DNA from 2 places in the Kitasatospora sp. NPDC085879 genome. Region 1 is predicted to be linked to the other one. Evidence: riboswitches for the same ligand, from Rfam matches in the RefSeq annotation. Region 1 holds a riboswitch; the other holds the start of a gene.
What was found. Region 1 has a riboswitch for cyclic di-AMP ahead of AB0P35_RS16725 (transglycosylase family protein). Riboswitches for the same ligand answer to the same signal wherever they lie in the genome.
Positions count from the first base shown of each region.

Region 2: it holds a riboswitch for cyclic di-AMP, as region 1 does, so the genes downstream of both, AB0P35_RS10070 (glycoside hydrolase family 16 protein) here and AB0P35_RS16725 (transglycosylase family protein) in region 1, are expected to answer to the same signal.

Region 1 is NZ_JBFBJZ010000019.1:18,389-22,570, reverse strand. It holds gene AB0P35_RS16730 (cytochrome P450) at 90-1,370, shown strand; cyclic di-AMP (ydaO/yuaA leader) riboswitch at 1,564-1,750, shown strand; gene AB0P35_RS16725 (transglycosylase family protein) at 1,755-2,552, shown strand; gene eno (phosphopyruvate hydratase) at 2,757-4,043, shown strand; gene AB0P35_RS16715 (septum formation initiator family protein) at 4,142-4,182, shown strand, end outside.
Region 2 is NZ_JBFBJZ010000009.1:165,109-169,290, forward strand. It holds gene pucL (factor-independent urate hydroxylase) at 1-17, shown strand, start outside; gene AB0P35_RS10065 (8-oxoguanine deaminase) at 147-1,529, shown strand; cyclic di-AMP (ydaO/yuaA leader) riboswitch at 1,787-1,965, shown strand; gene AB0P35_RS10070 (glycoside hydrolase family 16 protein) at 1,969-3,270, shown strand; gene AB0P35_RS10075 (gamma-glutamylcyclotransferase) at 3,313-3,699, opposite strand; gene aceB (malate synthase A) at 3,843-4,182, opposite strand, start outside.

The DNA.
Region 1 (4,182 bases):
GACCAGGCTCACGCCCGTTCGGGCCGATCGGATCCGGCCGTGCCGCGGGCACCCCCGATCGGGTGGCCGGCAGCGGATACCGTCGGGGCATGCCGGACACCTCCCGCCCCGACCAGCCGGAACTCTTCACCTGGGAGTTCGCCGCCGACCCGTACCCCGCGTACGCCTGGTTGCGCGAGCACGCGCCGGTGCACCGCACCACGCTGCCGAGCGGGGTGGAGGCCTGGCTGGTCACCCGGTACGCGGACGCCCGGCAGGCGCTCGCCGACTCCCGGCTCTCCAAGAACCCGGTGCACCACAGCGAGCAGGCGCACCGCTCCGGCCGGGTCGGCATCCCGGGGGAGCGCCAGGCCGACCTGATGACCCACCTGCTGAACATCGACCCGCCGGACCACACCCGCCTGCGGCGGCTGGTGTCCAAGGCGTTCACCCCGCGCCGGGTGGCGGAGTTCGAGCCCCGGGTGCAGCAGCTCACCGACCGGCTGATCGACTCCTTCGCCGAGCGGGGCACCGCCGACCTGATCCACGAGTTCGCCTTCCCGCTGCCGATCTACGCGATCTGCGACCTGCTCGGCGTGCCGGCCGAGGACCAGGACGACTTCCGCGACTGGGCCGGCATGATGATCCGACACCACGGCGGGCAGCGCGGCGGTGTCGGCCGGGCCGTGAAGCGGATGCGGACCTACCTGGCGGAGCTGATCCACCGCAAGCGGGCCGACCTCGGCGACGACCTGATCTCCGGGCTGATCCGGGCCAGCGACCACGGCGAGCACCTGACCGAGAACGAGGCCGCCGCGATGGCCTTCATCCTGCTGTTCGCCGGGTTCGAGACCACCGTCAACCTGATCGGCAACGGCCTGTACGCGCTGCTGCGCAACCCCGGCCAGCGGGCGCTGCTGCAGGAGTCGCTGGCCCGCGGCGAGGGCGGCCTGCTGGAGACCGGGATCGAGGAGCTGCTGCGCTACGACGGACCGGTGGAGCTCGCCACGTGGCGGTTCGCCACCCGTCCGCTGACGATCGGCGGGGTGGACGTCCCGGTCGGCGACCCGGTGCTGGTGGTGCTGGCCGCCGCCGACCGCGACCCGGCCCGGTTCGCCGACGAGAACACCCTGGACCTCGCCCGCACCGACAACCCGCACCTGGGCTTCGGCCACGGCATCCACTACTGCATCGGCGCCCCGCTGGCCCGGCTTGAGGGCCGCGCGGCCCTGGCCACCCTGTTGACCCGCCTCCCCGATCTCGCCCTGGACGCCGACCCCGCCGACCTGCGCTGGCGCGGCGGCCTCATCATGCGCGGCCTGCGCGAGCTCCCGGTCGCCTTCACCCCGGAGACCGCGGCGGAGCCGTCCGGGCGGTGCGACCCGGTCTGACGGTGTGTCGCGCCGATCGGGAGTGATCGGATCTGAACACTCATCAATCAGGAAATACCGGCATCGTTCGTGGGCGATAATAGGCTCTCCGTAATTCCCACGTGATATCAGCGAGATGAGCTTGTGATCGTCCGTTCGATCTGCTTACTCTCCCGAACAGTCCGCAGCCGCGGACCCCGCGTGCGGCAACGCCGAATCCTGTCCGCCGCACCCGGGCCTCACGACCGAGACCAAGGACAGGGGCGGGGGAACCACGTTCGTCGCCGTCCCCACGGCTAGGGGTGAAGCCGCGTCAGCAGGGCCCCTCCTGCGGCCGCGGCCGGGCCAAGCCTCCCGGTCCGAACCCGACAGCTCACCTCGCAGGCGTTCGGAGAGGGAAAACCCATGCTCTTCACCGGACCTGGCCGCCACCGCCGCAGGACGACCGCCCAGAAGGCGGTCGCCGTCGCGGGTGTCGCGGGTGTCGGCCTCGCCATGCCGCTGCTCACCGCGGGCGGAGCCCATGCCGCCCCGGTCTCGATCTGGGAGAAGGTCGCCCAGTGCGAGAGCGGCGGCAACTGGAAGATCAACACCGGCAACGGCTTCTACGGCGGGCTGCAGTTCACCGCCCGTACCTGGAAGGGGTTCGGCGGCGCCCGGTACGCCCCGCTCGCCCACCAGGCGAGCAAGAGTCAGCAGATCGCCGTCGCCGAGAAGGTGCTGGCCACCCAGGGCCCCGGCGCGTGGCCGGTGTGTTCCAAACGCGCCGGCCTGACCCGCACCTCCGCGGGGAGTACCGGCGAGACCCGCAGTAGTACCGGGCAGGGCGCGCCGTCGCCGAAGTTCCCGGGCCGCGGCGGCTTCGACGCCGACTCCGGCGTGTACTGGTACCAGAAGGGCGACCAGTGGTACTGGACGGCGCACAAGGAGATCTACGAGCGCCATCTGCCCCCCGTTCCGACCGAACCGGCCGAGCCGGACGACGGTGTGGCGGCCGGCGAGGGCGGCCGCACCCTGCAGGCCGTCCCGGTGCCCGCGCTCGGCCGCGAGCCGTACACCGTGCGCGAGGGCGACACGCTGTCCGGCATCGCCGCCGCGCTCGAACTTCCCGGCGGCTGGGACCAGCTGTATGCGAACAACCGGGAGGTCGTCGGGGCCGATCCGGACCTGATCCTGCCCGGCCAGCAACTGCGGCTGGTCTGACGGACCGGCACGGTACGAACGGACCGTCCGCCCGTGGGGCGGCACCCGCGGGCGGGCGGCCGGTTCTGTGGTCCTTCAGGTGAACTACCGACGAGTAGACCGGTCACACGGTGAGACAGGGCCGTGCGTGGCACGGCCCGGCGGGCCCGTGCGGTTAGGCTCTGGTCGTAACGACCCTCATCCGCTTCCGCTAGGAGATGCCTCGTGCCGTCCATTGATGTCGTCGTAGCCCGCGAAATCCTCGACTCCCGCGGTAACCCCACGGTCGAGGTCGAGGTCGGCCTCGACGACGGCAGCACCGGTCGTGCCGCTGTTCCGTCCGGTGCCTCCACCGGTGCCTTCGAGGCCCTGGAGCTTCGCGACGGCGACAAGAACCGCTACTTCGGCAAGGGCGTGGAGAAGGCCGTCCTCGCCGTCATCGAGCAGATCGGCCCCGAGCTGGTCGGTTACGACGCCACCGAGCAGCGCCTGATCGACCAGGCCATGCTCGACCTGGACGCCACCCCGGACAAGTCCTCGCTCGGCGCCAACGCGATCCTCGGCGTCTCCCTCGCCGTCGCGCACGCCGCCTCCGAGGCCAGCGACCTGCCGCTGTTCCGCTACCTGGGCGGCCCGAACGCGCACGTCCTGCCCGTCCCGATGATGAACATCCTCAACGGCGGCTCGCACGCGGACTCCAACGTCGACATCCAGGAGTTCATGATCGCCCCGATCGGCGCGGAGTCCTTCTCCGAGGCCGTCCGCTGGGGCGTCGAGGTCTACCACACGCTCAAGGGCGTGCTGAAGGAGCGCGGCCTGTCCACCGGCCTCGGCGACGAGGGCGGCTTCGCGCCGAACCTGGACTCCAACCGCGAGGCCCTCGACCTGATCGTCGAGGCCATCAAGAAGGCCGGCTACACCCCGGGCAAGGACGTCGCGCTCGCCCTGGACGTCGCCTCCTCCGAGTTCCACAACGACGGTGCCTACACCTTCGAGGGCAAGGCGATCTCCTCCGCCGAGCTCATCGACTACTACGCCGAGCTGGTCGCCGCGTACCCGCTGGTCTCCATCGAGGACCCGCTGGACGAGTCCGACTGGGACGGCTGGAAGGCCATGACCGACAAGCTGGGCGACAAGGTCCAGCTGGTCGGCGACGACCTGTTCGTCACCAACCCGGAGCGCCTGCGCCGCGGCATCGAGACCGGCACCGCCAACGCGCTGCTGGTGAAGGTGAACCAGATCGGCTCGCTCACCGAGACCCTGGACGCCGTCGAGCTGGCCCAGCGCAACGGCTACCGCTGCATGATGTCGCACCGCTCCGGCGAGACCGAGGACGTCACCATCGCCGACCTCGCCGTCGCCACCAACTGCGGCCAGATCAAGACCGGCGCCCCGGCCCGCTCCGAGCGCGTCGCCAAGTACAACCAGCTGCTGCGCATCGAGGAGATCCTCGACGACGCCGCCGAGTACGCCGGCCGCGGTGCCTTCCCCCGGTACAAGTACGAGGGCTGACACCCGCGGGCTGACACACGGCCGCTGGACCGGTGCCCCGGCAACCACCCCGTAGGGTGGGGGCCGGGGCACCGGCGCGAGCAGGAGGGGTACGAGCGATGTGGAAGATCCCGGGACTGGCGGGGCGGCCACGCTTCAC
Region 2 (4,182 bases), on a different contig from region 1:
TCATACCCGTCGCCTGACCGGGCCGCCACCCGCCCGCCACGGGCCGGACGGCGGTCGCCGCGGGGCCCCTGTGCCTCCCCGCGGCGGCCCGCACCCCGCCGGCCGGCCCGCCCCACCCTCAGCCCTCGCCCCTAGGAGTTCACGCCATGGCAGTCCAGCCCCCACCCGCCGACCGGCGGATCGTGATCGAGAACGTCGCCGTCGCGACGGTGGACGCAAACGACACCGAGTACGCCCGCGGCCACGTGGTGATCCTCGGCAACCGGATCGAGTCGGTCGGCGAGGGCCCCGCCCCGCAGTGGCTGGACAACGTGGTGCGTCGCATCAACGGCGAGGGCCACCTGGTCACCCCGGGCCTGGTCAACACCCACCACCACTTCTACCAGTGGATCACCCGCGGCCTCGCCCAGGACAGCATCCTCTTCGACTGGCTGGTCGCCCTCTACCCGACCTGGGCCCGGATCGACGAGAAGCTGGTGCACGCCGCCACCCAGGGCTCGGCCGCCGCACTGCTCAAGTCCGGCTGCACCACCGCCTCCGACCACCACTACGTCTTCCCGCAGGGCGGCGGCGACGTGCTCGGCGCCTCCATCGAGGGCGTCCAGGAGCTCGGCCTGCGCTTCACCGCGCTGCGCGGCTCGATGGACCGCAGCAAGAAGGACGGCGGCCTGCCGCCGGACCACGCGGTGGAGCGGACCGAGGACATCCTGATCGCCTCCGAGGAGGCCGTCGACCGCTGGCACGACGCCTCGTTCGGCTCCATGCTGCACGTGGCGCTCGCGCCCTGCTCGCCCTTCTCGGTCTCCACCGAACTCCTCAAGGAGTCGGCCGAGTTGGCCCGCCGTAAGGGCGTGCGCCTGCACACGCACGGCTCCGAGACGGCCGAGGAGGAGCAGTTCTGCAAGGAGCTGTTCGGCATGGGCCCGACCGACTACTTCGAGTCCACCGGCTGGCTCGGCGAGGACGTGTGGATGGCGCACTGCGTCCACATGAACGACTCCGACATCGCCAAGTTCGCCGAGACCGGCACCGGTGTCGCGCACTGCCCGTCCTCCAACGCCCGTCTGGCGGCCGGCATCGCCCGCGTCCCGGACATGCTGAAGGCCGGCGTGCCGGTGGGCCTCGGCGTGGACGGCACCGCCTCCAACGAGTCCGGCGAGCTCGGCACCGAGCTGCGCAACGCCCTGCTGATCAACCGCCTGCACGGCCGCCCGGACGCGCTGACCGCCCGTCAGGCGCTTCGTCTGGGCACCATGGGCGGCGCCCGGGTGCTCGGCCGGCAGAACGAGATCGGCTCCGTCGAGGCGGGCAAGCTGGCCGACCTGGCGCTCTGGAAGGTCGACGGCATCATGCACTCCTCGATCGCCGACCCGGTGGCCGCGCTCACCATGGGCGCCCTACCGCCGCTGGCGGTGCTTTTCGTCAACGGCAACGCGGTGGTCGAGAAGGGCGTGCTGACCACGGTCGACGAGGACCGGATCGCGCTGGCCTGCGCCCGCGCCGCCAAGGAGCTCGCCTCCCGCGTCTGACCCTCCCCCGGACTCCGGGCCGTACCAGGGACGGTACGCCACCCGGACTCCGTGGCACCGGCCCCCACGGGCCGACGGCCGTACGGAGCACAGCCCCCGGACCCACGGCGAGGGTCCGGGGGCTGCGGCACGCCCGAATGTGATGGACCTGACATCGGCGACCCGGCGTCCTTGTCCTCCGGAAAGACACTGCTAAGGTGCTCGGACGCCCACGCCATGTGGGCTCCGTCCCGGGACCGCCGAGTCCCGTCCGCCCGGTGACGGCAACGCGAGATGCGACACGGACGGGAGCGGGGGAACCAGGTAAGTCGCCCTGGCCCCGCTTTGCATGCTCGCGGGACGGCCAGGGCTTGGGGTGAAGCCGCCCTCCCGGCGGCCGGGCCACCTGACGGCCCGAATCCGACAGCTCACCTCGCAGGCGTCGTCGAGGAACAACTCCATGCCTGTTTCCGCCATTGCCCTCAAGGTGGGCGCGGTCGCCGGGCTCGGCCTGCTGGCCGTCCCCTTCCTGGGTAGCGCCGAGGCCGCCAGCGTGCCCGAGGTGACCCAGGACCGGCTCACGCCGGTCGCCATGGCCGCGGACACCGCGGCAGCCGCCTCCCTCTCCGTCCACTCCTCCGCCTGCTTCACCGCCCGGAAGATCGGCGTCGCCGTCCGCGACGCCGCCGGGAACCGGCTGGACTTCCCCGGTTCCGCCCGCAACCTGCGGATATGCCCCGACGGGGTCACCGTCACGACCGGCACCCGTACCCTGCCGTCCGGCACCTACACCGCCTTCGGCACCTGGCAGGACGCCGACCGGCGCTGGCACGACCTCCCGGCGCAGACGCTGAACGTCCGCAGCACCGGCACCCCGGCACCGGCCCCGAGCCCGACCACGGCCCCGGTCGCGCCGAGCGCCTCCCCCACGGCGACACCCTCCACCACGGCCTCCGCGACCCCGTCCGCGCCGGCGCCGAGCCTCTCCGCCTCCCCGTCGGCGAGCTCCTCCCCCACCTCGACGGCCGGTGCGCCGACCTGGTCGGACGACTTCGACGGCGTGAACGTGCCGCTCGGCAGCTGGACGGGCTGCTCGAACGGCTCGACCATCGCCACCAGTCACTGCTCCGGGCTGCCGGCCGCGGTGGACAGCAAGTGGTGGGCCTACCCGGACGGCTGGAAGGACACCAGCAAGAACGGCACCTACTCGCCGTCGAAGACGATGTCCATCGCCAACGGCCAGATGAACCTCCACCTCAACCGGGACGCCTCCGGCACCTGGGTCTCCGCACCGGTGCCCAAGCTCCCGGCCGCCGCCGGGGCGAGCGGCGTCCAGTACGGGCGCTTCGAGGTGACCTGGAAGGCGACCTCGGCCGCCGGCTACAAGATGGCGTGGCTGCTCTGGCCGGACGACGGCATCTGGCCGCAGCACGGCGAGATCGACTTCCCCGAGGGCGATCTGAACGGCTCGATCGGCGCCTTCATGCACCGCGCCGACGCCACCTCCGGCAGCGACCAGGACGCGTACTCCACCGGCGTCGCGACGGCCGGCGCCTGGCACACCTCGGCGGTCGACTGGCAGAAGGACAGCCTGACCTTCTACCTGGACGGCAAGGTGATCGGGCGCTCCACCGCGCGCATCCCCGCCAACACGATGCACTGGGTGCTGCAGTCCGAGACGGCCCTCAACGGCACCGTGCCCGCCACGGGCTCCTCGGCGGACATCGCCATCGACTCGGTCAAGTTCTGGAAGGCGAGCTGACCTTCCGCGTCCGCCCGACCGGCGCCCTCCCCGGGGCGCCGGTCAGGCGGTGCGGCCGAGCGTGGCGAGGTAGCCGCGCCAGCCGCCGTGGGCGGTGATCTCCCGGTGCACACCGCGCTCCCGCTCGCCCCGGCGCAGCACCATGGACAGGCACGGCGTGCCGTCCTCCAGGCCGATCACACCGAGCTCCAACTCCGGCGGCTCGCCCGGCAGGACGGCGTCCCGCAGGTGCTCCAGCGGCAGGTCGTAGAGCTCGCCCTCGATCACCCCGCTGCCGCCCGGGTCGGGCAGCAGGCCGGGGCAGACGTCCCGGACGGAGAAGAAGCGGTAGCCGGGCGCGGTACGCACCGGCCCGAGCAGGTAGGACGCGACCAGCGGGTGGAAGGGGCCTCCGGTCATCGCCTGACCGTTGAAGAAGATGAGTGCCATGGGGGGAAGTGCCTCCGAAAACGGCCGTTCCGTACGGCCCCCGGCGCCTCGCTGGGCGGCGGCCGTACGGAACGGTGAAATGCGGTCGGCGAGTTCGACGACCTGTCGGGCGTCGGACCGGCCGGCGGGCGGATAGGTTGGGGTCAGTCGAGCAGCGGCAGCGCGGGCAGGGTGAGGAAGTCGACGAACTCCTCGGCCAGCGAGACCTGTTCGAAGAGCCTGGCGGCCTCCGTCCAGCGCCCACCGGCGTAGGCGGCCTCGCCCAGTTCGGTGCGCAGTTCGGCGAGCTCCTCGGCCACGAGCCGGCGGACGAGCTCCGCGGTGGCCTTCTCGCCGGTGTCGGCGAGGACGACGCCGTTGTTGATCCACTGCCAGATCTGCGAGCGGGAGATCTCGGCGGTGGCGGCGTCCTCCATCATGTTGAAGATGCCGACCGCGCCGTGGCCGCGCAGCCAGGCCTCGATGTAGCGGATGCCGACCTGG